One region of the Streptomyces sp. NPDC048606 genome, then DNA from elsewhere that is predicted to be linked to it. Evidence: riboswitches for the same ligand, from Rfam matches in the RefSeq annotation. Region 1 holds a riboswitch; each other region holds the start of a gene.

Region 1 (7,207 bases):
TGCTGTCGTGGCAGTTGCTGACGGTGGACCCGCGCAGCGTCGTGGGCTGCGCCGACGTGCTGGCGGGCTGCTCGGGCTGACCGCCCGGCCGACGGGACCTGGAACGGGGACGGCGGCCCGGGGCTCCTCGCCCCGGCCGCCGTCCCGTCACCGGTCCCGTTTCCGGTCTACGCCGTCACGGGTAGCGGCGCGGGGTCCACGTCACCCGGGACCCGTCGCCGCGTTCGGTGACCCGGGTCTGCGAGGAGCCGATGAGCAGGAGCGTGCGCATGTCCACCTCGGCGGGCTCCAGTGCGGCGAGCTCGACGACCCGCACCGACTGCTCCGGGCCGCCCACGTCGCGGGCCACGACCACCGGGGTGCTCGGCGAACGCAGCTCCAGCAGCAGCTCCTTGGCCTGCGCGACCTGCCAGGTGCGGCTGCGCGAGCCCGGGTTGTACAGGGCGAGCACCAGATCGGCGGCGGCCGCCGCGCGCAGCCGTTCCGCGATGACCTCCCACGGCTTGAGCCGGTCGGAGAGCGAGACGGTGGCGTAGTCGTGGCCGAGCGGTGCCCCGGCCGCGGCGGCCGCGGCGTTGGCGGCGGTCACCCCCGGCAGGACCCGTACGGGCACGTCCTCGTAACCGGGCTGCCCGGCGACCTCCAGCACGGCGGTGGCCATGGCGAAGACGCCGGGGTCGCCGCCGGAGACCACGGCCACCCGCTTGCCGCGCCGCGCGAGGTCGAGGGCGAACTCGGCGCGCTCCGACTCGACCTTGTTGTCGGAGCCGTGGCGGACCTGCCCCGGCCTGACGGGGACCCGGTCCAGGTACGTCGTGTACCCGACGAGGACCTCCGCGTCGGCCAGCGCCCGCTTGGTCTCGGGGGTCAGCCACAGCGGCCCGGCCGGCCCGGTGCCGACGACCACGACCCCGCCGGGGCCGGACGGGACGCTGCCCGGATTGCCGATCCGGCTGGGGACGACGGCGACGGCGAAGTACGGGACGCTGTCGGGGTCGGTGTCCGCGAGGACCCCGGTCCGCTCGCCGGCCATGGTGGCGCGTTCCACGTAGCGGGCCTCGGCGAGCCGGCCGCTGCCCTCCATGGCCCGCCGGACGGCGGGGAAGGTGCGGCCGAGCTTCATCACGACCGCCGAGTCGGTGGCCGCGAGACGGGCCGTCAGCTCCTCCTCGGGCAGGGTGCCGGGCAGGATCGTCAGCACCTCCTCGCCCTCGACGAGCGGGGTGCCGAGCCGGGCGGCGGCGGCGCTCACCGAGGTGACCCCGGGGATCACCTCGGCCTCGAAGCGGTCGGCGAGCCGCTTGTGCATGTGCATGTAGGAGCCGTAGAAGAGCGGGTCGCCCTCCGCGAGGACGGCGACGGTGCGCCCGGCGTCCAGGTGGGCGGCGAGACGGGCGGCGGAGGCCTCGTAGAACTCCTCCATCGCGCCCTGGTAGCCGCCCGGGTGGTCGGTGGTCTCGGTGGTGACCGGGTAGACCAGCGGTTCCTCGACGTGGTCGGAGCGCAGGTGCTTCGCGGCGATCGAGCGGGCGATGGACCGGCCGTGGCGGGCGCTGTGGTAGGCGATGACGTCGGCCTCGGCGATGACCTCGACGGCCCGCAGGGTCATCAGGGACGGGTCGCCGGGGCCGAGCCCCACTCCGTACAGCTTCCCCCGGGCGGCGCTGTGGTGACCGGTGCTCATTCTTCCTCGCTCGCGATCGCGTTGACGGCGGCGGCGGCGATGGCGCTGCCGCCGCGCCGGCCCCGCACGATCAGGTGGTCGAGGCCCGAGGGGTGGGCGGCGAGGGCGTCCTTGGACTCGGCGGCGCCGATGAAGCCGACGGGCACGCCGATGACGGCGGCCGGGCGCGGGGCGCCCTCCTCGATCATCTCCAGCAGCCGGAACAGCGCGGTCGGGGCGTTGCCGACGGCGATCACGGAGCCTTCCAACAGGCCCTGGTCGCGCCAGACTTCGAGGGCCGCGGCGCTGCGGGTGGTGCCCATCCGCGCGGCGAGTTCGGGCACGGACGGGTCCGACAGGGTGCAGACGACCCGGTTGTCCGCGGGCAGCCGCTTGCGGGTGACCCCGCTGGCGACCATCTGGACGTCGCACAGGATCGGGGCGCCTGCGCGCAGGGCGGCGCGGGCGCGCAGGACGACCTCGGGGGTGTAGCCGAGGTCCTGGGGGAGGTCGGTCATACCGCAGGCGTGAATCATGCGCACCGCGACCTGGGCGACCGAGGCGGGCAGCCCGGAGAGGTCCGCCTCGGCGCGGATCGTGGCAAAGGACTGGCGGTAGATCGCGGCGCCGTCCTTCTCGTACTCGAACACGGTGTTCTCGCTCATTTCTTCACTGCGGCGTGGATGGCTGCGGCTTCGGTGGGTGGCGCTTCGGCGGGCGGCGCCTCGGCGGGTGCGGGGGTGCCACGTGCGGCCGCGAGGGCCGTGGCGAGGTCGGGGTGGTGCGGAAACCGCCGCCCGTGGACGGAGAGTTCGTAGCCGTCGGGGGTGGCGAGCGCGTCCACCCAGGCGGTGCCCCGGGGGTGGCCGCAGCGGCGCGGGCAGCCCGACCAGTGCACGGGCAGCGGTCCGCGCGCGGCCCGTACGAGGTCCAGCGCGTCGGCGCGCACGTCCGCGAGGGACTTGGCGCAACCGGGGCGCCCCGTGCAGGCGGTGACGGACTCCCAGGGGTCGTCGGGGGCCAGGACGAGACCGGCGGCCTCGACGCGGGCGGCGGCGCCGGATCCCGCGCGGGGCACGACGACGCTCCGCCAGGGGGTGACCCGCAGCCCGCCGGGGGCGCCGTCGGTGTCGGGGGCGTCGGCGGCGGCTTCGGCCAGGATCCGCCACTGCGCGGAGGTCGCCCGGCCGAGCGGGGGCAGTACGCACAGCGACCCGTACCTGCCGGCGGGGGCGCCCCAGGGCTTCGGCGGGGGCGCGTACGGCCACGCCGGGTGCACCGGCGCGGTCGCCGCGATCCCGGCGGCGGCCAGCCGTTCGGTGAACCGGGCGGTGTCCGGGGCGTGTTCGGCGGGGAGTTCGGCGACGCGCCAGGCGCGGGTGCCGGCGGCCTCGGCGGCGTCCAGGAAGTACAGGGCGGCGAGCAGGGCCGCCCGGGGCGCGTCCGCCGCGGCCACCTTGACCGCGTCGGCGGCGGCGCCGAGGCGCACCAGCGCGCGGGGGGCGTGCGTCGCGTCCTCGGCGCCCGCCGCCCGGCCGAGCACCGTCACGTCGGGGTCCAGGGCGGCGACGTCACCGCGCCCGTCGTCGAGGGCGAACAGGAACCGGCCGGACAGGGCGGCGGCCCGGCTGCTCGCGCACAGCAGCCGGTCGAGTTCCCGCACCCACGGCGCCACGTCGGGGCGGCCGTCGTCGAAGAGCCCGGACAGCGGGGTGGCGACGATGTTGCGGACCCGCTCGTGGCTCGGGGCGGGCAGCAGCCCGGCCCCGTCGAGGACCTCGGCGAGCCCGGCGCCGCAGCCGTCGGGCAGGCCGCGCAGTTGGACGTTGCCGCGCGAGGTGAGTTCCAGCCGGCCGTCGCCGAAGCGGTCGGCGGCGAGGGCGAGGGCGAGGGCCTGCGCGGTGGTGAGCAGCCCGCCGGGGATCCGGACGCGCGCCAGGTGCCCGTCGTCCGCCGCGTGCAGGCGCAGTGCGCCGGGGCATGCGTCACCGCGGTCCCGTATGACGGGTTCGTCCCGCGGTGCGGCGGAGGGGGGCTGGGGCATGGCCGCGAGCATACCCACGAATCCGGCGCCCCGACCTGTGGCCGTCGCCACCCGGCCCCGCGCCCCCCGACACCCACCACCACCCCACCCACCGGCCCGAACCCCGCTCCCGCACCCCGCGCCGCGTCCCGACCGCCCGGGCCCGGACCGCGCCGCGCCCCCGGCCGCCACCGCGCCCACAGCTCCCCCGGCCCCGGCACGGCCCCGCTCCCGCCCCGCGCCGAGCGAAGCCCCGGTCCCGTGTCCGCCCCGACCCGGACCCCGCACCCGGCACGTGCCCGCCCCCTGACCCCGCCGCACCCCCGGCCGGCGCCCCACCGCGCCCCACGGGCGCCCGCCCCGAGCGGAACCCCGCTCCCGCCCCGCGCCGAGCAGGACCCCCGGACCCGCGCCCGCCCGGGCCCGAACCGCGCCGCGCCGCCGGCCGCCACCGCGCCCTCGGGGCCCCCGGCCCCACCCCGTTCCCGCCCCCGCGGCCGGCCGTCCCACCGCGCGGTTCGGCCCCGCCCATCGGCCCGGATCCCGCCGGGACCCTTCCGGCGCCGCCTCCACCGGGCCCCGCGGGCAGCCGCAGGCAGCCTCGGCACCGGCCTGCGGGGCGTTTGCGCCGCGTTCCGGCGGGCAGGGCCTTCGCGGCGGGACCGTCGTGGATCCGCCTCCCGACCCCCACTGCCGACCAGGGGCCCGGCCCCCTAAGATGACCTTCCGACGGGCCGCTCGGCCCGTCATCGCCGAGGACGGCGACATGGGAGGAAGCCCGGTGAGATTCCGGCGCGGTCCCGCCACTGTGAATCCCGCGGAACGCTCCGCGGGGTGAGTCAGGAACTCCCGCTGTCCTCACTGCCCGGGGCGCGGAAACCCCGAGGAAGGCCTGCCGCCGCATGATCCTGCTGCTGTCGACGTCCGACACCGATCTGCTCAGCGCCCGCGCCGCGGACGGCCCCGTCCCGTACCGGTTCGCGAACCCCTCCCGGCTCCCCCTCGACGACCTGCCCGGTCTGCTCGACGGGGTCGAGCTGGTCGTCGTACGCCTCCTCGGCGGGCTGCGCGCCTGGCAGGAGGGGCTCGACCTGCTGCTGGCCGCCGACCAGACCCGTCCCGTCGTGGTCCTCACCGGCGAACAGGCCCCGGACGCCCAGCTGATGGAGGCCTCCACGGTCCCGATCGGCATCGCCGCCGAGGCGCACGCCTACCTCGCGCACGGCGGCCCCGCCAACCTCGACCAGCTGGCGCGCTTCCTCTTCGACACCGTGCTCCTGACCGGCCACGGCTTCGAGCCCCCGGCGGCCTCCCCCACCTGGGGTCCGCTGGAGCGCACCGCGCCGGCCGACGCCGCGGGCCCCGAGGTCGCGGTGCTCTACTACCGCGCCCACCAGATGAGCGGCAACACCGCCTTCGTGCACGCCCTGTGCGACGCGATCGAGGCGAAGGGCGGCCGGCCCGTCCCGCTCTACGTCTCCTCCCTGCGCACCCCCGAGCCGGAGCTGCTGCGCGCCCTGGAGTCCGTCGACGCCGTCGTCACCACGGTCCTCGCGGCCGGCGGCACCCGCCCCGCGACCGCCTCGGCGGGCGGGGACGACGAGTCCTGGGACGCGGGCGCGCTCGCCGGCCTCGGCGTGCCGATCCTCCAGGCGCTGTGCCTGACGGGTTCGCGCGGCACCTGGGAGGAGAACGACGAGGGCCTGTCCCCGCTCGACGCCGCCACCCAGGTCGCCGTCCCGGAGTTCGACGGCCGCCTGATCACCGTCCCGTTCTCCTTCAAGGAGATCGACGAGGACGGCCTCCCCTCCTACGTCGCCGACGCCGAGCGCGCCTCCCGCGTCGCGGGCATCGCCGTGCGCCACGCCCGCCTGCGCCACATCGAGCGCCGCGACAAGCGGCTCGCGCTGGTCCTGTCCGCGTACCCGACGAAGCACTCGCGCATCGGCAACGCGGTGGGTCTGGACACCCCGGCCAGCGCCGTGGAGCTGCTGCGCACCCTGATCGCCGGCGGCTACGACTTCGGTCCCGTCGAGGAGATCCCCGGGCTGGTGTCGGGCGACGGCGACGACCTGATCCGCGCCCTGATCGAGGCGGGCGGCCACGACCAGGACTGGCTGACCGAGGAGCAGCTCGCCCGCAACCCCGTCCGCATCCCGGCCGCCGACTACAAGCGGTGGTTCGCGGAGCTGCCGGCCGAGCTGCGGGGCAGCGTCGAGGAGCACTGGGGCGAGGCCCCGGGCAACATGTTCGTGGACCGCAGCGCGAACCCCGAGGGCGACATCGTCCTGGCCGCGCTGCGCCGCGGGAACCTGCTGATCCTGATCCAGCCCCCGCGCGGCTTCGGCGAGAACCCGATCGCGATCTACCACGACCCGGACCTGCCGCCGTCGCACCACTACCTGGCCGCGTACCGCTGGATCCAGGCGGCGGCCGAGGACGGCGGCTTCGGCGCCGACGCGATGATCCACCTGGGCAAGCACGGCAACCTGGAGTGGCTGCCGGGCAAGAACGCGGGCCTGTCCGCGGCCTGCGCCCCGGACGCCGCGCTCGGCGACCTCCCCCTCGTCTACCCGTTCCTGGTCAACGACCCGGGCGAGGGCACCCAGGCCAAGCGCCGCGTGCACGCCACGCTGGTCGACCACCTGGTGCCGCCGATGGCGCGCGCGGAGTCGTACGGCGACATCGCCCGCCTGGAGCAGCACCTGGACGAGTACGCGCAGATCAGCGCGATGGACCCGGCCAAGCTGCCGGCGATCCGGGCGCAGATCTGGACCCTGATCCAGGCGGCGAAGCTCGACCACGACCTGGGTCTGGAGGAGCGTCCGGACGACGACGGCTTCGACGACTTCCTGCTGCACGTCGACGGCTGGCTGTGCGAGGTCAAGGACGCCCAGATCCGTGACGGTCTGCACGTCCTGGGCGGCGCCCCGACGGGCGAGGCCCGCGTCAACCTGGTCCTGGCGATCCTGCGGGCCCGTCAGATCTGGGGCGGTACGACGGCCCTGCCCGGTCTGCGCGAGGCCCTCGGCCTCGACGAGTCGGCCGCCACCCGCACCTCGGCCGACGCGGTGGAGGAGACGGCGCGCGGTCTCGTCCAGGCGATGGAGGACGCGGGGTGGGACCCGGCCGCGGTGGCCTCCGTGGCGGCGGACCACGGCCCCGACGTGGCGGCGGTGCTCACCTTCGCCGCGCACGAGGTCGTCCCGCGCCTGGGCGGCACGACGGACGAGATCGCGCACGTGCTGACGGCCCTGGACGGCGGCTTCGTGCCGGCCGGCCCGTCGGGCTCGCCGCTGCGCGGGCTGGTCAACGTCCTGCCGACCGGCCGCAACTTCTACTCGGTGGACCCGAAGGCCGTCCCCTCCCGCCTCGCGTGGGAGACGGGCCAGGCCCTGGCCGAGTCCCTGCTCACCCGGTACCGCACCGACCAGGGCGAGTGGCCGGCCTCCGTCGGCCTGTCCCTGTGGGGCACGAGCGCGATGCGCACGGCGGGCGACGACGTGGCCGAGGCCCTGGCC
Region 2 (7,207 bases), on a different contig from region 1:
GGTGGCGATCCGCGTCACTTCGGGGTCGGAGGCGCGGGCGACGAGGCGGTCGGTGGCTTCCTGCATGATCGGGACGCGGGAGTCGCCGTGCTTGTAGACGCGGTGGCCGAAGCCCATGATCTTGCGCTTGGACGCCAGGGCCTCGTCCAGCCAGTCCGCGGCCCGTTCCGGGTCGCCGATCTCGTTCAGCATGTGCATCACGGCCTCGTTGGCGCCACCGTGGAGGGGGCCCTTGAGCGCGCCGATGGCGGCGGTGACGGCGCTGTAGAGGTCGGAGAGGGTGGAGGTGACCACGCGTGCGGTGAAGGTCGAGGCGTTGAAGCTGTGCTCGGCGTAGAGGATGAGGGAGATCTCGAAGCAGCGGACCACCTCCGGGGCGGGGATCTCGCCGAAGCACATGTGGAAGAAGTTCTGGGCGTAGCCAAGGGACGGGTCGGGCTGGATGGGGGCCAGACCGTGGCGGCGGCGGTGGTCTGCCGCGACGACGACCGGGAGTTTCGCCAGCAGGGAGAGGGACTTGGCTCGGTTGGCCGCGGTGCTGCCGTCGTCCTCGGTGGGGTCCTCGGAGCCGAAGAAGCTGACGGCGGTGCGCAGCACGTCCATCGGGTGGCAGGTGTCGGGGAGGCGCGCGAGCACCTCGGCGGTGGTGCGGTCCAGGGGGCGAAGGGCGCGCTCCTGGGCCTGGAACTCGCGCAGCTGACCGGGGTCGGGGAGTTCACCGTTCCACAGGAGGTGGGCGACTTCCTCGAAGGTGCAGCGGGCGGCGAGGTCCTGGACCGGGTAGCCGCGGTAGGTGAGGGAGTTGGTCTCCTCGATGACGGTGGAGATGGCGGTGGTGTCGACGAAGACACCGGCCAGGCCGCGGTGGATCTCGGGCGCGGTGGCGGTCATGATGGCCTCCGGTGCTGTCGGTCAGTTGCCGGGCGGGAGCGTGAAGTCGAAGACGGCCGAGTCGAAGGTGTTGTAGTCCTCGTAGCCGAGCACCTCGTACAGCCGGGAGCGGGTCTGCATGCGGGGCAGCAGGGATTCCTGGGTGCCTTCGGCGGCCAGGGTGCGCAGGCCGTCCTCGACCGCGCCCATGGCGAGGCGGAAGAGGGTGACGGGGTAGAGCGCGATGTTGTAGCCCAGGTTCTCCAGGGTCGTCGTGTCGAGGAGCCGGCCCTTGCCGAACTCCGTCATGTTGGCGAGCAGGGGAACGTCCAAGGCCTTGCGGAACGCCTCGAACTCGGCCTCGTCGGCGAGGGCCTCGGGGAAGATCGCGTCCGCGCCGGCGTCCACGTACGCCTTCGCCCGGTCGATCGCCGCCGGAAGTCCTTCGACGGCGCGGGCGTCGGTGCGGGCCATGAGCAGGAAGTCCGGGTCGCGGCGGGCGTCGACGACGGCACGGAGCCTGCGGACCATGTCCTCGCGCGGTACGACGGTCTTGCCGTCGAGGTGGCCGCACCGTTTCGGGTTGACCTGGTCCTCCAGGTGGAGTCCGGCCAGACCCGCGTCCTCCATGAGCTGCAGGGTGCGGGCGGCGTTCATCGGCTCGCCGAAGCCGGTGTCCGCGTCGATGAGGACGGGCAGGTCGGTGACGCGGACCACCTGCTGCGCGCGGGCCGCGATCTCGGTGGAGGTGGTCAGGCCGATGTCGGGCAGGCCGAGGTCGGCGGCGAGGACCGCGCCGGAGAGGTAGGCGGCGTCGAATCCGTGCTCCTGGATGAGCCGGGCGCTGTAAGGGTTGATGGCACCGGGGATCCGCAGGAGGCTCCCGGAGGCGAGCTGTTCGCGGAACCGGCGCCGCCGGGAGGCGGGGGTGGTGTGCGTGTGCAGCATCAGAACAGGCCCTTCGGGAGGGTCGCGTCGTACGCGGCGACGACGTTCGTGTCGACGGCCGGGAAGAGTCCGGTCAGGTCGGTCGTGCCGATTTCGGCGAGCCTGGAAGCCGTCCGCAGGAAGTGCTCCTGCGCTTCGGCGGTGACGATGCCCTCGGTCAGGGTGCGGAACTTCGCCTCGTAGCCGGGACGGCCGAAGGGGCGGGCTCCGGCCGGGTGGGCGTCGGCGACGGCGAGTTCGTCCTCGATGACGGTGCCGTCGGCCAGCGTGATGACCGCGCGGCCGCCGAAGGCCCGACGGGCGGGGTCGGGGTCGTGGTAGCGGCGGGTCCACTCCGGGTCCTCGACGGTGGAGATCTTCTGCCACAGCTCGACCGTCTCCGGGCGCTGGGCGCGCTCGGGGGCGTAGGAGCGCTCGTGGTGCCAGCCTCCGTCCTCCAGTGCCACGGCGAAGATGTACGGCACCGAGTGGTCGAGGGTCTCGCGGCTGGCGGTGGGGTCGTACTTCTGCGGGTCGCCGGAGCCGGAGCCGATCACGTGGTGGGTGTGGTGGCTCGTGTGCAGGACGATCGAGCGGACCTTCTCCAGCGGTCCGGCCTTCTCACGCAGGGCTCGGGCGAGGTCGATGATCGCCTGCGCCTGGTACTCGGCGGAGTGTTCCTTGGTGTACGTGTCGAGGATCGCGCGGCGCGCCTCGCCGGGTTCGGGCAGCGACACGGTGTAAGAGGCCTCGGGCCCGTCCAGCATCCAGGCGAGGAAGCCGTCCTCCCCCTCGTAGATGGGCGACGGGGATCCCTCGCCGCGCATGGCCCGGTCCACCGCCTCGATCGCGACCTTCCCGGCGAACGCCGGGGCGAAGGCCTTCCAGCTGGAGATCTCTCCCTTGCGGGACTGCCGGGTCGCGGTCGTGGTGTGCACGGCCTGCTGGATGGCCTGGTGGACGGTCTCGGTGTCCAGCCGCAGCATCGCACCGATACCGCCGGCGGTCGCCGCGCTCAGGTGGGCGACGTGGTCGATCCGGTGGGCGTGCAGGCAGATGCCCTTCACGAGGGCGACGTGGATCTCGTAGGCGGCGGTGATGCCGCGCAGCAGGTCGGCACCGGTGCGGCCGGTGCGCTGGGCCACGGCCAGCAGCGGCGGGATGTTGTCGCCGGGGTGGGAGTAGTCGGCGGCGAGGTAGGTGTCGTGGAAGTCCAGCTCGCGGACGGCCGTGCCGTTGGCCCAGGCCGCCCACTCCGGGGAGACCCTGGTTCCCTCCGCCACCCCGAAAACGCAGGCACCCGTGGCGGACCGGTGGCCGAGTGCCTGCGCCCGGGCCACGGCGACGGGGCGGCGGCGCAGGGATGCGATGGCGACGGACGCGTTGTCGATGATCCGGTTGACGACCATCTCCGAGGCCTCGGGGTCGAGGTCCGGCGCGTCCTGGGTGCCGGTGGCGACAACGGCCAGCTTCCAGGCGAGCTGCTCCTCACGGGGCAGTTGGTCGGCGCTGGGGTGGACGCGTACCTGGTGGTCGATCACGGGACTCCTCGCGGTGTTCTGTGTGCGGTGCGTGTCGTACGCCAGCGAGTCTTCCCCAGCTATCGGTACCGCACGAGGGTGCCAAATTGCGGAATCCGAACATGCGAAACCTGCGAATCTGCGAATCTTGCGAAAGCTGCGGATGCTACCTTCACACGGAAGAGAGAGCGGAAGGGATCCTGATCGGCATGGGGCGTCTCGCCGGACCGAAGATCTTCGCCCACGCGAAACTGCGCAGGCTGCGCCGCGAGCGGGGCATGAACCAGGTAGAGCTGGCCCGCGCCCTGGGGCTGTCCACCAGCTACCTCAACCAGATCGAGCACAACCAGCGCCCGCTGACCGCTCCGGTGCTGTTGCGAATCGCGATGGTGTTCGGGGTCGACCCCGAGTTCTTCTCCGAAGCCGGCGAGGAACGACTGGCCACCGACCTGCGCACGGCTCTCGGCGACGAGGCCTGCGGCACCGGATCGGTACCACCGGAGGAGATCGCGGACGTGGCGCGCGACCACCCCGAGGTGGCCCGAGCCCTGGTCGCCCTCCACCAGCGCTACCGCGGCGCCTCGGAGCGGGTCGCCGCACTGGTCTCCCCCGAGGACACCGCCGGCCTTCTGCCCGCCGAACCCCACGACGAGGTACGTGACTTCTTCTACGCCCACCACAACCACTTCGCCCCGCTGGAGACGGAGGCCGAACGGACCGCCGCGGCCCTCGACCTCGGCCGGATCGGCCGCGCCGCCGACGCGCTCACCGCCCACCTCTCCGACCGGCACGGCATCCGGGTCCTCCAGGCCGGACCGGAACGATCCGCCGACGCACGGCGGTTCGATCCCGGAAGCGGCCTTCTCCTGCTGTCCCCCTGGCTCAGCGAGGCCCAGCGCGCCTTCCAGCTGGCCACGCAGCTGGCGCTGCTGGAGCACGGACCACTGCTGGAAGAGCTGGTCGCGTCCGCGGGCCTCGCATCGCCCCAGGCCGAAGGCCTGGCCAGGATCGGGCTGGCCAACTACTTCGCCGGCGCGGTCCTCATGCCGTACACCGCCTTCCACGCGGCGGCCGAGAAGGTCCGCTACGACATCGAACTGCTCCAGGCGCTCTTCGGCGTGGGCTTCGAAACCGTCTGCCACCGCCTCAGCACGCTCCAGCGCACCGGGCACCGGGGGGTGCCGTTCTCCTTCCTCCGCGCGGACCGCGCGGGCAACATCTCAAAACGCCAGTCCGCGACCGACTTCCACTTCTCCCGCCTCGGCGGCACCTGCCCGCTGTGGACCGTCTACGAGGCCTTCTCCGCCCCCGGCCGCATCCTCACCCAGGTCGCCGAGATGCCCGACGGGAAAAAATACTTCTGGATCGCCCGCACCGTCACCCGCGGCGGCTTCGGCCATCATGCGCCCCGTGCCGACTTCGCCATCGCCCTCGGCTGCGAACTCCGCCACGCACCGCGCCTCGTGTATGCCGAGGGCATCGCCCTGCACGACCCGCGCGCCACCACCCCCATCGGGCTCGGCTGCCGGATCTGCGAACGCCAGGACTGCGCCCAGCGCGCCCGGCCGCCCGCCGGCGGGAGCCTCGCAGTCGACCCCGACCGGCGCACCTACGTGCCCTATCCAGTGGTCAGAGAACCCTGATCACCGGCGATCACCGTCGACACCACATTTCGGAGCGTCTCATTCCACAGTCCGAATGGCGGACACGGCTCGCATGGAAGCCATCGGCCGCCCTAGTGTGGCGCGTGCAGCTGGTTCGCCCCGTCCGCCAGGCGGGATGCGTCGTAAGAGGGAACCCGGTGGGAATCCGGGACTGCCCCGCAGCGGTGAGCGGGAACGACCGCCGTCATACGCACTGGGACCGGACAACGGTCCTGGGAAGCGACGGCCAGTAGGTGCCCGCCGGGAGACCGGCAGGCGTGCCCGCGAGTCCGAAGACCTGCCCGTTGCCCGCACGCGGACGTATTCCGTGTGCGGCCATTCCGGTGACCTCGTGGGCGGGTCGGCGTACAAGACGAGCGGCACCTGCGGTGTGTTCTCCCGCGGCGAGGCCCGTGCGTCCTGTTCTCCCTTCGCGTCCGCGTCCCGTCATTCGGAATGTTCCTGGACACATCTCGCGAAGGAGAGTTCCGTGACAGCGAAGCCCGCAGCCGCGGCAGCACGAGCCACCGTGTACGGCTACCCCCGCCAGGGGCAGAACCGCGAACTGAAGAAGGCCATCGAGGGCTACTGGAAGGGCCGCGTCACCGCCGACGCCCTGCGCCAGACCGCCGCCGACCTTCGCCGTTCCAACTGGCAGCAGCTGACCGAGGCCGGCATCCACGAGGTGCCCACCGGTGATTTCTCGTACTACGACCACGTGCTGGACACCAGCGTCATGGTCGGCGCTGTCCCCGAGCGGCACCGCGGTGCGGTCGCCGCCGACGCCCTCGACGGATACTTCGCGATGGCCCGCGGCACCCAGGACGTCGCCCCGCTCGAAATGACCAAGTGGTTTGACACCAACTACCACTACCTGGTTCCCGAACTCGGCCCCGACACCGTCTTCACCGCCGACTCCGCCAAGCAGGTCGCCGAGCTGAAGGAAGCCCTGGCCCTCGGCCACACCCCCCGTCCGGTGCTGGTCGGCCCGGTGACGTACCTGCTGCTGGCCAAGCCGGCGCCCGGCGTGGCCGCCGACTTCGAGCCGCTGACCCTGCTCGACCGACTCCTGCCGGTGTACGCCGAGGTCCTCTCCGACCTGCGGGCCGCCGGGGCGGAGTGGGTGCAGATCGACGAGCCGGCGCTCGTACAGGACCGCACCCCGGCCGAACTGAACGCCGCTACGCGTACCTACCGCGAGCTGGGCACGGCCACCGACCGGCCGAAGCTGCTGGTCGCCTCCTACTTCGACCGGCTGGGAGACGCCCTGCAGGTCCTCGCGGCCGCCCCGGTGGAGGGCCTGGCCCTCGACTTCACCGACTCGGCCGCCGCGAACCTGGACGCCCTCGCCGCCGTCGGCGGGCTGCCGGGCAAGCGCCTGGTCGCGGGCGTGGTCAACGGCCGCAACATCTGGATCAACGACTACCAGAAGTCCCTCGCCACCCTGGGCACCCTGCTCGGCCTGGCCGACCGCGTCGACGTGGCCGCCTCGAGCTCCCTGCTCCACGTGCCCCTGGACGCCTCCGCCGAACGCGACGTCGACCCGCAGATCCGGCGCTGGCTGGCCTTCGCCCGCCAGAAGGCCGCCGAGATCGCGACCCTGGCCCGCGGCCTCTCCCAGGGCACCGACACCATCGCCGCCGAACTGGCCGCCAACCGCGCCGACCTGGCCTCCCGCGCCGGCTCAGCCATCACCCACGATCCGGCCGTGCGCGCCCGCACCGCCGCGATCACCGACGCGGACGGCCGCCGCTCCCAGCCCTACGACCGGCGCACCGCCGCCCAGCGCGCCCACCTCGGCCTGCCGGTCCTGCCGACGACCACGATCGGCTCGTTCCCGCAGACCGACGAGCTGCGCGTGGCCCGCGCCGACCTGCGGGCCGGCCGGATCGACGCGGCCGGGTACGAGGAGCGGATCGAGAACGAGATCCGCGAGGTGATCTCCTTCCAGGAGAAGACCGGCATCGACGTGCTGGTGCACGGCGAGCCCGAGCGCAACGACATGGTGCAGTACTTCGCCGAGCAGCTGACCGGGTACGTCGCCACGCAGCACGGCTGGGTGCAGTCCTACGGCACCCGCTACGTGCGCCCGCCGGTCCTGGCCGGCGACATCTCCCGGCCCGAGCCGATGACGGTCCGCTGGACCACGTTCGCCCAGGCCCAGACGTCCAAGCCGGTCAAGGGCATGCTGACCGGGCCGGTCACCATGCTCGCCTGGTCCTTCGTCCGCGACGACCAGCCGCTCGG
Region 3 (7,207 bases), on a different contig from region 1:
GGCGGCCGAGGAGGTGGCCCGCGCCAGCGGTATCCGCCCTGGCGACGTGCTCCACGCCCTGACCCGAAGGCTCTCCGAACGCCACCGGGTCCGGCTGGCCCCGGATTCGGACCGGCTGCACCACTACGATCCCGCGAGCCGGGTCCTGCACCTGTCCGGGCGGCTTCGGCCGGGCCAGCAGGCGTTCCGGATGGCCACCCAGCTGGCCCTGCTGGAGTACGGGGCGGAGCTGGACCGGCTGGCGGCCGAGGACTTCCCGCAGGACTCCCCCGCCCACGGCCTGGCCCGCATCGGCATCGCCAACTACTTCGCGGCCGCGCTGATCCTCCCGTACGGCGCCTTCCACACCGCCGCCGAGGGCTTCCGGTACGACATCGAGCGGCTCACCAACCACTTCGGACTCGGGTACGAAACCGTCTGCCACCGCCTCAGCACCCTGCAGCGCCCCAGGCTGCGCGGGGTGCCCTTCTCCTTCGTACGGGTCGACCGCGCGGGAAACATGTCCAAGCGGCAGTCCGCCACCGGATTCCACTTCTCCCGCGCCGGCGGCACCTGCCCCCTGTGGAACGTCTACGAGGCCTTCGCGGCGCCCGGGCGCATCCACGTCCAGGTCGCCGCCATGCCCGACGGGCAGCGCCACCTGTGGACCGCGCGCGCCGTGACCCGCCACCGCGGCGGCTGGGGCGAGCCCGGCAAGACCTTCGCGATCGGCCTCGGCTGCGAGATCCGGCACGCCTCCCGGCTGGTCTACTCCGACGGCCTCGACCTCGACAACGTCTCCGCGGCCACCCCCATCGGCATGGGCTGCCGCCTCTGCGAACGCCTCGACTGCCCCCAGCGGGCGGTCCCGCCGCTCGGCCGCGCACTCGCCGTCGACGAGAACAGCAGCACCTTCGTCCCCTACCCGGTCAGCCGGGACTGATCCCGCTCATACGAGGCGCCGCGCCTCGGACGCCGCGACCGGATCCCCCGCGCGCACCGCGTGCAGGACCTCGGCGAGGACCTCGGCGCCGCGGACGACGCGGGGCCCCGGCCGGTTGAAGTACGCGGGCCCGTCCAGCACCCAGACCCGACCCTCCCGCACAGCGGGCAGATCGCGCCAGCCGGGCAGGCCCGTGAGCAGGTCCCGCTCCCGCAGTGTCCGCTCGGGCGGAAATCCGCACGGGAGGACGAGGACGACATCGGGCCGTGCCGCGCGGACCGAGTCCCAGGTCATGGGCTTGGTGTGCTCGCCGGGCGCGGCGAGCAGCGCCTCGCCGCCCGCGCAGGCGATCTGCTCGGGCACCCAGTGCCCCGCGGGCCACAGCGGGTCCAGCCATTCGATCGCCACCACCCGGGGCCGGGGCCTGCCGGCCGTCAGCCTCCGCACCTCCGCCAGCCGAGCGGCCAGTTCACCGCGCCGCTCCTCGGCTCGTTCCCGTACGCCCAGAAGTTCGCCGACCGTCACCAGGCAGTCCAGTACTTCGCCCAAGGTGCGCGGTTCCAGGCTCAGCACACGGGGGCCGGCGTCGAGGACCCGCACGGCCTCGGAGACCCCCTCGTAGGAGACGGCGCAGACGTCGCACAGGTCCTGGGTGAGCAGGACGTCCGGAGCGAGCGCCGCGAGTGCGCCGGTGTCCAGGGTGTAGAGCGAGGAACCCGAGTGCGCCGCTCCGCCGACGGCGTCGGAAATCTCCCTGCTGGTGAGTTCGTCGGCGGCGAACTCCGCCCGGGTGACCACCGGGACCGAGGCCACGGCCTCGGGCGGCCAGTCGCATTCGTGGGTGCGTCCGACCAGGTCGGCGGCCAGATCGAGCTCCGCCACGATGTCGGTGGCTGCGGGCAGCAGGGAAACGATGCGCATGTACGGACTGTAGGCGCGCGGGCGGTGGGGGTGGACTTACTAGGACGTCCAACTATATGTTCGTGCCACAAGGTCCGCGGTGCAGGGAAGCCCGGTGCGAAACCGGCACGGTCCCGCCACTGTGACCGGGGAGTGTGCTGCCATCCACACGCCACTGACGAGGTCTGTCGGGAAGGCGGGCGGCATACGGTGATCCGGGAGTCAGGATACCGGCCGCGGAACGTTCCGTGTTGTCCACGAGGATGGAGCAGACACGCATGGCACCGGTTTGTACCCACGACCCTGGTGATCCGGCGGAGCACGCAGACCCCTTCGCGCGCTCGTAGTTCTCACGGCCTCCGCTCGGCTCGCGCCCCACCCGCGCGATCCGCCGGCGCGCCGTGCCATCCCCGGATCCAACCTGACGAGAGCAGGCACCCATGGTCCGTGAACTCACCCATTTCATCGGCGGCAAGCACACCACCGGAACGTCGGGCCTCTTCGCCGACGTGTACGACCCCAACACCGGCACCGTCCAGGCCCGAGTCCCGCTGGCCGGGCGCGCCGACACCGAACACGCCATCGCCGACGCCGTGGAGGCGCAGCGGGAGTGGGGCGAGTGGAACCCGCAGAAGCGCGCCCGCGTGTTCCTGCGGTTCCTCCAGCTCGTCGAGGGCGAACGTGAGAACCTCGCCCGGCTGCTGTCCGCCGAGCACGGCAAAACCGTCGCGGATGCCCACGGCGACCTGCAACGCGGCCTGGAGGTGGTCGAGTTCGCCGCCGGCATCCCGCACCTGCTCAAGGGCGAGTTCACCGACAACGCCGGCACCGGGATCGACGTACACTCGCTGCGCAGCCCCCTCGGGGTCGTGGCGGGCATCACACCGTTCAACTTCCCCGCGATGATCCCGCTGTGGCAGGCCGCACCCGCCCTGGCCTGCGGCAACTCCTTCATCCTCAAGCCCTCCGAGCGCGACCCCTCCGTACCGCTGCGCCTCGCCGAACTCTTCCTGGAAGCCGGTCTCCCGGCAGGCGTGCTGAACGTGGTGAACGGCGGCAAGGAGTCCGTCGACACCCTTCTGGAGGACCCCCGCGTCCAGGCGCTCGGCTTCGTCGGATCCACCCCGATCGCCGCGCACATCTACGCCACCGCCGCCGCCCACGGCAAGCGCGCCCAGTGCTTCGGCGGCGCCAAGAACCACATGATCGTGATGCCGGACGCCGACCTCGACCAGGCGGCCGACGCCCTCATCGGCGCCGGCTACGGTTCCGCCGGCGAACGCTGCATGGCCATCTCCGTCGCCGTCCCCGTCGGCGAGGAGACCGCCGACGCGCTGGTCGCCAAGCTGAAGGAACGCATCGCCACCCTCAGGATCGGCCGCTCCGACGACCCCGAGGCCGACTTCGGCCCCCTGGTCAGCAGGGACGCCCTCGAGCGGGTCCGTCGCTACGTCGACATCGGCGTCAACGAGGGCGCCGAACTCCTCGTCGACGGGCGCGACTTCACCCTTCCCGGCCACGAGAACGGCTTCTTCGCCGGGGCCAGCCTCTTCGACCGGGTCTCCCCGCAGATGCGCATCTACCGTGAGGAGATCTTCGGCCCGGTGCTGTGCGTCGTACGGGCCGCCGACTTCGAGGAGGCCCTGCGCCTGCCGAGCGAGCACCCGTTCGGGAACGGGGTGGCCATCTTCACCCGGGACGGGGACACCGCCCGTGAATTCACCCGCCGGGTCAACACCGGCATGGTCGGCGTCAACGTGCCCATCCCGGTGCCCGTCGCGTACCACACCTTCGGCGGCTGGAAGAAGTCCGGCTTCGGCGACCTGAACCAGCACGGCCCGGATTCGATCCGTTTCTACACCCGCACCAAGACCGTCACCTCGCGCTGGCCCTCCGGGGTCAAGGAGGGCGCGAGCTTCACGATCCCGACGATGGGGTGAGCGCGATGAGCACGATGACCGAAGAGCAGCTCGCCCTCGCCGAGGTCACCCTCGACTTCGCCCAGGAGCAACTGGCCCCCCATGCCGTCGCCTGGGACCAGGACAAGCACTTCCCCGTCGACGTCATCCGCCGCGCCGCCGCACTCGGGCTCGGCGGCGTGTACGTACGCGAGGAGCACGGCGGTTCGGGCCTCTCCCGCAGCGACGGGGTGCTCGTCTTCGAGACCCTCGCCACGGGCTGCCCGTCCATCGCCGCCTACCTCTCCATCCACAACATGGTCGGCTGGATGGTCGACCGGTACGGCGACCGCTCACAGCGCGAGCGGTGGCTTCCGGGGCTGTGCTCCGCCGCGACCCTGGGAAGCTACTGCCTGACCGAGCCGGGCGCGGGCTCCGACGCCGCCGCCCTGCGCACCCGCGCCGAACGGCAGGGCGACCACTACGTCCTGACCGGGGTGAAGCAGTTCATCTCCGGTGCGGGGGCCGCCGGGGTCTACGTGGTGATGGCCCGGACGGGTGAGGACGGACCGGGCGGGATCTCCGCCTTCGTCGTCGAGCGGGACGATCCGGGGGTCTCCTTCGGCGCGAACGAGCGCAAGATGGGGTGGAACGCCCAGCCCACCCGCCAGGTGGTCCTGGACGGTGTGCGGATCCCCGCCGACCGGCTGCTCGGCGGCGAGGGCGAAGGCTTTCGGATCGCCATGAACGGCCTCAACGGCGGCCGGCTCGGGATCGCGGCCTGCTCCCTCGGCGGTGCCCAGAGCGCCCTGGACCGCAGCCTTTCCCACCTCGCCACCCGCGAGGCCTTCGGCTCCCGGCTCCTGGACGCCCAGGCGCTCCAGTTCCGCCTGGCCGACATGGCCACCGAACTCGCCGCCGCGCGCGCACTGGTCCGGCAGGCCGCGGAGGCTCTCGACGCGGGCGATCCGATGGCCCCGCGCCTGTGCGCGATGGCCAAGCGGTTCGCCACCGACACCGGGTACGCCGTCGCCGACGCCGCCCTCCAACTCCACGGCGGCTACGGCTACCTCAGCGAGTACGGCATCGAGAAGATCGTCCGCGACCTGCGGGTGCACCAGATCCTGGAAGGAACCAACGAGATCATGCGCGTCATCGTCGCGCGCGGACTCACGGAGACCCTGCGATGAACCACGACACCCCTGACGGCCACGACCACGTGCTCCTGCACTCCGAGGGCCGCGCCGCGTACCTCACCCTCAACCGCCCGAAGGCCCTCAACGCCCTCTCCCACCCCATGGTGCTCCGCATCGAGGAGGCACTCACGGCCTGGGCGGACGACCCCTCCGTCGAGGTGGTCGTCATCCGGGGAGCCGGGGAGCGCGGCCTGTGCGCGGGCGGCGACATCCGCGCGATCCACGAGGACGCCCGTACGGGAGGCACCGCCTCGGCCGACTTCTGGCGCGACGAGTACCGGCTCAACGCCCTCATCGCCCGCTACCCCAAACCGTACGTCGCCCTCATGGACGGCATCGTGATGGGCGGCGGCGTCGGCGTCTCCGCCCACGGCAGCGTCCGGATCGTCACCGAACGCTCCCGCGTCGCCATGCCCGAGACCGGCATCGGCTTCGTCCCCGACGTCGGCGGCACCTACCTCCTGGCACTGGCACCCGGCGAGCTCGGCACCCACCTGGCACTGACCGGCACCCCCGTCGGCGCCGCCGACGCGCTGCTGTGCGGCCTCGCCGACCACTTCGTGGCTTCGTCCGCGCTACCGGACCTGGCCCGGGAGCTCGCCACGGACTCCGTCCACGCCGTACTGGCGCGGCACGTGGAGCAGCCGCCGGCCGGGGACCTGGCCTCCGCCCGAGAGTGGATCGACCACTGCTACGCCGCCGAAACCGCCGAGGAGATCATCGCGCGACTGCGCGCCTCGGACGCACCCGCCGCCAAGGCCGCCGCGGACACCCTGCTGACCAAGTCCCCCACGGCGGTCAAGGTCACGCTGGCCGCACTGCGCCGGGCCCGGCTGCTGGGACCGCTGGAGCGCGTGCTGGAACAGGAGTACCGCGTCTCGTGCGCGGCGCTCGTCTCCCCCGACCTCGTCGAGGGCATCCGCGCACAGGTCGTCGACAAGGACCGCAACCCCCGTTGGACCCCCGGCACCCTGGAAGAGGTCGGACCCGCCGCGGTGGAACGGTACTTCGCCCCGCTCGACGCGAACGAGCTCCGGCTCGACGCGAACCCTTCGGACCAGGAGGTCGTCTGGTGAGCACCACCATCGCATTCATCGGGCTCGGACACATGGGCGGCCCGATGGCGGCCAACCTCGTCAAGGCCGGGCACCGTGTCCTCGGCTTCGACCTGGTCCCGGACCTCCTGGCCGCGGCGGCCTCCGCCGGTGTACGGCCCGCCGTCTCGGCGGCCGAGGCCGCCGCGGACGCCGAGGTGGTCGTCACCATGCTGCCGGCCGGCCGCCACGTCCTCGCCCTGTACCGGGAGGGGCTGCTGGCCGCCGCTCGTCCCGGGACCCTCTTCGTCGACTGCTCCACCATCGACGTGGCCGATGCCCGCGCCGCGCACGAGGCGGTCGCGGCGGCCGGGCACCGCGCACTGGACGCCCCGGTGTCCGGCGGGGTCGTCGGCGCGGAAGCGGGGACGCTCACCTTCATGGCGGGCGGCGGGGCGGAAGAGTTCGCCGCGGCCGGCCCGCTGCTGGACGCCATGGGCAGCAAAGCCGTGCACTGCGGCGGACCGGGCGCCGGACAGGCCGCGAAGATCTGCAACAACATGATCCTCGCCATCTCCATGATCGGCGTCAGCGAGGCCTTCGTGCTCGCCGAGAGCCTCGGCCTGGACCACCAGGCGCTGTACGACGTCGCCTCCACCGCCTCCGGCCAGTGCTGGGCCCTCACCGTGAACTGCCCCGTCCCCGGCCCCGTCCCGACCAGCCCCGCGAACCGCGACTACCGCCCCGGATTCGCCGCGCCGCTGATGGCCAAGGACCTGGGCCTCGCCGCGAACGCGCTGCGGGCCGGCGGAGTCGACGCTCCCCTGGGTCTGAAGGCGGCCGAACTCTACGCCGCGTTCGCCGAGGGCGAGGGCGCCGGCCTGGACTTCTCGGCGATCGTCCGGACCCTCCGCCCCGCCGCACCGACCCCGAACGGAAGCCCCGCATGACCTACGAAACGATCCTGCTGGAACGCAAGGGCCGCGTGGCGGTCCTCACCCTCAACCGGCCCCAGGCGCTCAACGCCCTCAACCTCCAGGTCATGACGGAGGTCGTGGCCGCCGTGGAGGAACTTGACCGGGACCCGGGCGTCGGCTGCATCGTCCTCACCGGCTCCGCGAAGGCCTTCGCGGCCGGGGCCGACATCAAGGAGATGCGCCCGCAGAGCTACATGGACATGTACCTCGCCGACTGGTTCACCGCGTGGGACCGTCTCGGTCAGGTACGCACCCCCACCCTCGCGGCCGTCTCCGGCTA
Region 4 (7,207 bases), on a different contig from region 1:
CAGGGCGACGAGGTGGACGGGGGCCGCGAGCGCGAAGGCGCTCAGGGCGCCGGTGGACAGGCGGGCGAGCATCGCCGTGTCGACGACGTTGACGACGATCTGTGTCAGGCCGGCGATCAGCAGCGGGTAGGTCAGGGCCCAGGCCCGGCGCACGGTCGGACGGTCGGGTTCGCTCACAGAGCGGCCTGGGCGGCTTCCAGCAGTTCGGTGTCGCGGTCGAGCAGGATGAGGGTGTCCACGCGCGAGTCCTTCCAGGCCAGGATCCTGTCGATGATGGCCGGGCGGGGCCCGGTCAGGGCCACTTCGTCGAGGAGCGTGTCGGGGACGGCCGTCACGGCCTCGGCCTTGCGACCTTCGGCGAACAGATGGCGGATGGTGTGCGCGGGGCCTTCGTAGCCCATGTGGCAGGCGATGTCGAAGTAGGTGTTGCGTGCTCCCGCCCCCACGGCGCCGATGAGGTGGGCGAAGAGCGGCCGCAGGCGGTCGCGGCCCTCTTCGACCGTGTCGGCGCGGGCGACGTAGAGGATCGGACAGATCTTGACCTCGTCGGGGGCGCGTCCGGCTCGGGCGAGTCCTTCGTCCAGGGGGCGGGTCAGGGCGGCCTCGTGTTCGGGGGCGTACAGGCCGGCCAGCCAGCCGTCCGCGATCTCTCCGGTCAGCGCCACGTTCTGCGGGCCGATCGCGCCCAGGTAGAGGGGGATGTGGGGGCGGAGCGGCTTCATGTCCGCCTTCACCGGGCGGGCCTGCCCGCTGGAGCCTGGTCCGCGGTAGGGCACCTGGTAGACCTGCCCGTCGTGCTCGACCCGACCGCGGTGGGCGACGGCCTGGCGGACGATGTCGACGTACTCGCGGGTGCGACGCAGCGGCCTGTCGTAGGGCCGGCCGTGCCAGCCCTCGACGATCCACGGCACCGACAGGCCGAGGCCCAGGTGGAAGCGGCCCCCGGAGAGCACGTCGAGGGTCATGGCGGTCATCGCGGTCGCGGCGGGGGTGCGGGCCGGGATCTGCATGACGGCCGTGCCGAGCTTGATGCGTTCGGTCCTGGCCGCCAGGTAGCCGAGCACGCTCACGGCGTCCGGTCCGTACTCCTCCACGCTCCACACCGAGTCGACGCCGATCCGTTCGGCCCGCTCGACGATCGGGAGCACGTCTTCGATGGGTTCTCCGCCGTAGCCCAAGGCCAGCCCGAGACGCATGCGGTCACTCCACTCTCTGGTGCGGTAGGGACGAACGGGGGGGTGGGTCAGGTCGTGCGGAGCCGTCAGGAGAACGGCAGTGGGTGCCGGACCAGGTCGCCCTCGGCGAGGGGCCCGGGCAGCCGGCCGCGCGTGAGCGGCTCCTCGTAGAGCCGGCGCCCGCCGAGGAAGGGGAAGGCGGCCGGGGCGTTGCAGTAGAGGCCGGGCACGATCACCCGGACCACGTGGAGGCCGGCGGCCCGCACCTGCGGTGTCGCCAGGTCCACCGCGATGGTGCGCATCCCCTGTGCGGACAGTCGCCTGCGCAGGGCGGCCGGCCCGAGGTCCTCGGCCGCCCCCTCTGCCGGGCGAGCCGGACGGGGGGCGCGCAGCCGGTCCAGGCGGGCGTCCTGCATGGCCGGGTCGAGATGGATCTGGGGGTGGAGCCGTACGTCGTTGACGTCTCGCCAGTCGGGCCGGAAGTCCTTCAGGTAGGCGCGGTCGTGGCGGAACGGCCGGTACGGGCGGCGCTCCGCCCGGCCGGCTCGAACCGCCCGCCAGAAGCCGCTGTCGTACTCCAGCAGCTCCAGGCCGTTCTCGTGCATGCCGATGGCCTCGGTGAACGCCTTGGCCGCGGCGGCTTCGGCGGTCGAGCGGCAGGCGCTGCCGAAGGCGACCAACCGTCGGGCCTCGTCCTCGATGAACACCCCGGCGACCAGGGCGTCGACGGTCGACGGCACCCGCAGGAAGGTCACCGTCAGGCCGGCGGCGTCGGCTTCGGCGAGTGCGCCGGCCAGTGGTCCGTCGACGTCGAGGACGAGTCGGGTGGCGGGTGCGCCGCAGGCCCACCACAGCGTGACCGCGTCGCGCTCCAGGACTTCCTCCAGCGCGGAACACCGCGCCTGTTCCGGGCTCGTCCCGGCTGCCGTGCCCGCGAGGATCGGGTAGTTGGTCGGGGGTTCGGCCGCGTGGGCACCTCGGAAGTAGTTCACGTACGCGAGGGACGCCGGGACGAGGACTTCGCCGCCGTCGTCCAGGTCGCTCCCGGCCACCCAGGCGATCGGCAGCTCGGGGGTCATGGGGACGAACGGGAAGCCCCGGTGGGCGTACTGGGATGCGGAGTACAGGGCGAACTCCCGTGGATCCACGGCCGGGCGGCCGACACGTACGAGGTTCGCGTACGAGGCGACGGGCAGGGCGTCGGGGACGACGTTGCCGCAGAACCGCTCGACGGCTTCGCCGACCGCGGCCCTCCGCGCCTGCTCGTGGTCGCCGAGCGCGGCGCCCCCGGTGACCGCGTCGACGGACCAGCGGGTGAACTCCGGCCGCGGCGACAGCCTGGCGCTGTAGGAAACGCAGGTCGGAACCGTTTCGACGCGTGGACGGTCTCGCGTGACCCGGTCGATCAGTCCGAGCGGGGAGCCGGGGGCGGGCCCGGCGGCCGTCTCGATGTCGACCGGCTTCGGCGTTCGGCCGGGTGCTGCCACGGAGCCCACACTCCTGTTCGCTCGTCGGTCGGTACACGATGGTGGCCGTGACCTGGTTCGCGCGCGGCGGGGGACGACGATGCGATGTCGTCCCCCGCCGCTCGGTCAGCTCTCGGTCGGCTCGTCCTCGCGGTCCTCACGCCACTCGAACGGAGCGTCCACGGCCGGGGTGTGGGACTTCAGACCCTGCTGTTCCTCGGGCTCGGCCCAACCGGTGTGTGCCATCTCGGTGTCCTCCTTCGGTCGACACAGGAGCCACTCCCCTTGGAGGCGACCCCTGTGTAGTTGCGAGTAGGTCGCAATAAAGCTAGGGCCGCCGCCCCGGGGATTTCAACAGGCAATTCAGGACGGATGTAAAAGACGTGCGCCGGAATCAGTCCGGAGTAAATTCGGGAACGCCAAATCGACCCGTGGAATTCCCCCTGCACATACGCCCCACCGCTCCGATGGGGGACCCGAGAGAAACGGCGAGCGCGTCAGCCCTTGAATTCGCTCCTCTCCTGGAGAGGAATTCCGGACAGCAGAGTGACCTGCGGGATTCCGGTCCTGGGGTGTGGTGCGACGTCGGCGTCGACTCGGTAGACCTCGGCCAACAGATCGGCCGTGACGACTTCCTGCGGGGTTCCGGTCGCTACGAGGCGGCCGTCGTCCATCACGCAGATGCGATCGCAGAAGGAGGCGGCGAGATTCAGGTCGTGCAGGGCGATCACAGCGGTGACGCCAAGCCGGCGGACGAGGCGGAGGGCGTCCATCTGATGGCGCAGGTCGAGGTGGTTGGTGGGCTCGTCCAGCACCATCGTGCCCGCGCGCTGGGCCAGGGCGCGGGCGATGAGAACCCGTTGCTTCTCCCCTCCGGAAAGCCGGTCGAAGGGTGCGTGCATCAGAGGGACGACGTTGAGCTCGTCCAGCGCGCCCGTGATGATGTCGCGGTCGTCGGCGTCGTCGCCGGCGAAGGCTCGCTTGTGGGGGGTCCGCCCCATGGCCACGACGTCGTAGACAGTGAGCGCGAAGTCGCCGGCCGTCTCCTGCAGGACTGCGGCCAGGCGTCGGGCCAGGTGCTTGGGCGGTATCCGCCAGACGTCCTCGCCGTCGAGCAACACCCTGCCCGAAGCGGGCCGCAGGGCCCGGTAGACCGTACGCAACAACGTCGACTTCCCGGCGCCGTTGGGGCCGACGAGCCCCACCACCTTCCCCGGCGCCACGTGCAGGGACACCCGGTCCACGAGCGTTCGGCCTCTCACGACGACCGATACGTCTTCGACGCCGAGCGCGCCGGGGCTCCCCATACCGCTGTCCGTCACTGCGCCCGCCTCCGCATCAGCCAGAGGAAGAACGGGCCGCCGACCAGGGCGGTGAGGATCCCCACGGGTATCTCCTCCGGGCTCATGAGCGTCCGGGCGGCGAGGTCGGCGGCCATGAGGAACGCCGCTCCGAGCAGGGCGGCCGCCGGCAGGGCCCGGCGGTGGTCGGCGCCGACCAGCAGACGCACCACGTGCGGCAGGATCAGCCCGACGAAGCCGATCTGGCCGCTCACGGCGACGATCGTTCCGATCACCAGCGCCACGAGCACGAACAGCGCCCCGCGGAAGCGGTGGACGTCCAGGCCGAGCGAGGCGGCCGCCTCCTCCCCCGCCAGCAGGAGGTTCAACGGGCGGCAGACGCCCAGCAGCACCGCCGTGCCGATCAGGACCGCCGCGACCGGGATCCACACCGTGGTCCAGGTCGTGCCGGCCAGTCCTCCCAGCATCCACCGCAGCGCCGACTGGGTCTTCTGCGGCTCACTGGAGGTGACGACCACGAAACTGGCGACGGCCGAGAGCACTTCCGCCATCGCCACGCCCGCGAGCACCAGACGGACGGTGGTCATCCGCCCCCCGGACCGTGCCAGGAAGTAGACCGCCACGAGCGCGGCCAGGGCACCACCGAACGCCGCGACCGGCACGGAGAACATGCCGAGGAACGTCAGGTTGAAGACGAGGACGACCACCGCTCCCACCGAGGCCCCCGAGGACACCCCGAGCAGCATCGGGTCGGCCAGCGGATTGCGGACCAGGGCCTGCAGGGCCATCCCGGACACGGACAGGCCCGCGCCCACCACCCCGGCCAACAGCACCCGGGGCAGCCGCACATCGACCACGATCGTCTCCCGCACCGGCGTCCAGGTCTGCTCGGCCAGCGCCGGGTGGACCCGGTGCAGCAGGATGGACCAGACCTGGTCGGCGGGCACGGTGATCGAGCCGACCGCGATACCGGCCGTCGCCGCGGCGATCACGAGAAACCCCAGGACCACGAGCACGATGCCGTACGGAGCCCCACGCCGCCGCAGGCCCGGATCGCCGGCCGAAGCCGACGCCTCGACCGCGCCGGACGCCCCGGTCCGCGCCTGCCGGAGATCGGTCACCGGAAGCGGTCCGGGTGGATCTGGCGGGCCAGGGACTCCACGGCCGACGGCACCCGCACGCCGAGCACGGTGGACGACAGGGGAAGCACCGCGAACCGCTTGTTCCTGATCGCCGGTACGTCCTTCAGCGCCGGGTTGGCCAGCAGGAACCGCTTCTTCTCCTCGACCGGCTGGTCGCCGTACTCGTAGATGACGATGACTTCGGGCGCGCGTTCGGCGACCTGCTCGAACGACACGTCACCGAAGGCCTTGTCCACATCGGCGAACAGGTTCACCCCGCCGGCCCGCTTGATCATCTCGTTGCCGATGCCCTTGCCGCCCGCGGTGAAGGCGGTCTTGTCCCCGCTGTCGTAGACGAACAGCTTGACCGGCTCCACTCCGGTGAGCTTGGCCTCGACGGCGTCCAGGGTGCCGTGGAGCTTCTTCACCTGCGCCTCGGCCCGGTCCTGCACGCCGAAGATCTTCGCGACGCCGCGGACCTCTTCGTCCATCGCGGCCATCGTGACGGGGCCGGTGGGGCACTCCTCGACGTTCAGACGGGTGTTGACGCCGGCCTTGGCCAGGTTCTCGCGACCGCGTCCTTCCTTCTCGTCGAAGGTCGTGGCGAACCCGCCGTAGACGAAGTCCGGTTCCGCCTCCAGCAGCACCTCGGCGGACGGGTACTCCTTGGACAGGACCTTGATCCTTCCGTAGGCGGCCCGGTAGTCGGGCAGGATCGCGTCGTCCAGATAGCCGGTGCCCACCATCGACTTCTCGAGACCGAGCGCGAGCATGACCTCGGTCGCGTGCTGGTTCAGCGACACCGCCCGTTGCGGAGGCCTCTGGTAGGTGGTCGTCACGCCGCAGTTGGACACCGTGACCGGAAACCCCGCGGCCGCCGATCCCCCGGAGGCCGGTCTGTTCGGCGTGGGGCTCCCACAACCGGCGACCGGCACCGCCAGGCTCAGAGCCAGCAGCAACGACAGCCGACGCTTCGTCCTCATCCAGTGCTTCCTCTCACCGCAGTTGATCGGACGGCCAACGCACGTCATGGAGTCGGGTGGAGCGGATGCCTCGTGGTGGGCATGGAGGGATACCGGCCACCACGCCCTGCAAGCTCTCAGCAACTGCGGGGGTTGTGCAACAGCGCGGAGAGACCGGCAGGGGCGCACGGATGCACGGCAGGTTGTGAGTCGGATCGAGAAGTCGCGGGCCGAAAGAGAGCCGCCGGCACGGCCCTGCCGTAGGTCAGGTGATCGGCGCACCCGCATCGCCCGGTGTCATCGGCTGATCGACATCCGGGGCAAAGGGCCACGCCCAGCTGCGAGACAGAACAGCAGTGAAGCCGGAGGTGGCGGTCGCCGGGCGGACCAGGAGCGAGCACATGGGAAACCTTTGCGGGCGGGCGAGGTCCGGGCGCGCCCGAACCTCCCGACCCGCGCGCCGCGGCGCGAAGGCGGGATGACCCCGGGCTCCACGCCGCAGACCGTGACGGAGGGAAGCGAAATACGACCGGGCGGCGGGCATTCCGACTCACGACACCCTGGCGGGCGGCGCACACGGTTGCAGGTCAGCGCCGGAATCCCACCGGCTTCCCCCGCATCACACGGCATGGCGACAGCACCCGGCCTCGACCGGGTAGCCGCATCGTACGACCCAAACCCGGCCGGACGAAAGCGCGTTCGGGAAGTTTTCCGCTCATGAGGGACCCACCGTGCCGGATCACCATTTCGGCCGATCCCATCCAAACCAGAGACCGTCCTGACGGCGACCGCGCCGGGGGCCGCCCCTGTGACCTGACAGATTACGGAGTCGGTACGCACCGGCGACCAGAAGTCCGTCGGGCGAGAGTGACCATGCGCTCGACCCGGGTCCTTGTGCTTCCCACCGGGCATCCGCAGGAAATGGGAACCCTTCCCTCCTCTCCTGCGGCGAGGGGCGCGGGCCGGCCCGCGGGCCGAATCTCACGCTGCGTCGCCGTGGAGTCCTGTTAGGGTCCATGATCACCGACCTGACCAGTCGGTACCGCTCTGCCGGGAGCAGGCTGACCACCCTCCCGTGACGAGAGCACGACCCACGCCTCGTTCCCCGGAACGAGGCGTCACACCACGACCACGGGGGCTTTCTCCGCACGCCACGCGTGCGTTCCGCATTCCACTTTTCCG

What was found. Region 1 has a riboswitch for cobalamin ahead of cobN (cobaltochelatase subunit CobN). Riboswitches for the same ligand answer to the same signal wherever they lie in the genome.
Region 2: another riboswitch for cobalamin. It lies ahead of metE (5-methyltetrahydropteroyltriglutamate--homocysteine S-methyltransferase); the one in region 1 lies ahead of cobN (cobaltochelatase subunit CobN).
Region 3: another riboswitch for cobalamin. It lies ahead of AB0D01_RS17040 (CoA-acylating methylmalonate-semialdehyde dehydrogenase); the one in region 1 lies ahead of cobN (cobaltochelatase subunit CobN).
Region 4: another riboswitch for cobalamin. It lies ahead of AB0D01_RS16985 (ABC transporter substrate-binding protein); the one in region 1 lies ahead of cobN (cobaltochelatase subunit CobN).

What each region holds. Positions count from the first base shown of each region.
Region 1 is NZ_JBEZIB010000001.1:459,200-466,406, reverse strand. It holds gene AB0D01_RS01875 (hypothetical protein) at 1-80, shown strand, start outside; gene AB0D01_RS01870 (precorrin-2 C(20)-methyltransferase) at 176-1,684, opposite strand; gene AB0D01_RS01865 (precorrin-8X methylmutase) at 1,681-2,328, opposite strand; gene AB0D01_RS01860 (cobalamin biosynthesis protein CobG) at 2,325-3,707, opposite strand; cobalamin riboswitch at 4,399-4,556, shown strand; gene cobN (cobaltochelatase subunit CobN) at 4,589-7,207, shown strand, end outside.
Region 2 is NZ_JBEZIB010000013.1:186,032-193,238, reverse strand. It holds gene AB0D01_RS17105 (bifunctional 2-methylcitrate synthase/citrate synthase) at 1-891, opposite strand, end outside; gene prpB (methylisocitrate lyase) at 913-1,818, opposite strand; gene AB0D01_RS17095 (MmgE/PrpD family protein) at 1,818-3,338, opposite strand; gene AB0D01_RS17090 (short-chain fatty acyl-CoA regulator family protein) at 3,527-4,960, shown strand; cobalamin riboswitch at 5,055-5,281, shown strand; gene metE (5-methyltetrahydropteroyltriglutamate--homocysteine S-methyltransferase) at 5,451-7,207, shown strand, end outside.
Region 3 is NZ_JBEZIB010000013.1:170,385-177,591, reverse strand. It holds gene AB0D01_RS17050 (short-chain fatty acyl-CoA regulator family protein) at 1-922, shown strand, start outside; gene AB0D01_RS17045 (cobalamin-binding protein) at 929-1,843, opposite strand; cobalamin riboswitch at 1,897-2,076, shown strand; gene AB0D01_RS17040 (CoA-acylating methylmalonate-semialdehyde dehydrogenase) at 2,263-3,762, shown strand; gene AB0D01_RS17035 (acyl-CoA dehydrogenase family protein) at 3,768-4,910, shown strand; gene AB0D01_RS17030 (enoyl-CoA hydratase/isomerase family protein) at 4,907-5,992, shown strand; gene mmsB (3-hydroxyisobutyrate dehydrogenase) at 5,989-6,900, shown strand; gene AB0D01_RS17020 (enoyl-CoA hydratase) at 6,897-7,207, shown strand, end outside.
Region 4 is NZ_JBEZIB010000013.1:158,069-165,275, reverse strand. It holds gene AB0D01_RS17010 (MATE family efflux transporter) at 1-177, opposite strand, end outside; gene AB0D01_RS17005 (LLM class F420-dependent oxidoreductase) at 174-1,196, opposite strand; gene AB0D01_RS17000 (YcaO-like family protein) at 1,262-2,662, opposite strand; gene AB0D01_RS16995 (ABC transporter ATP-binding protein) at 3,139-3,987, opposite strand; gene AB0D01_RS16990 (iron ABC transporter permease) at 3,960-4,988, opposite strand; gene AB0D01_RS16985 (ABC transporter substrate-binding protein) at 5,060-6,046, opposite strand; cobalamin riboswitch at 6,543-6,680, opposite strand.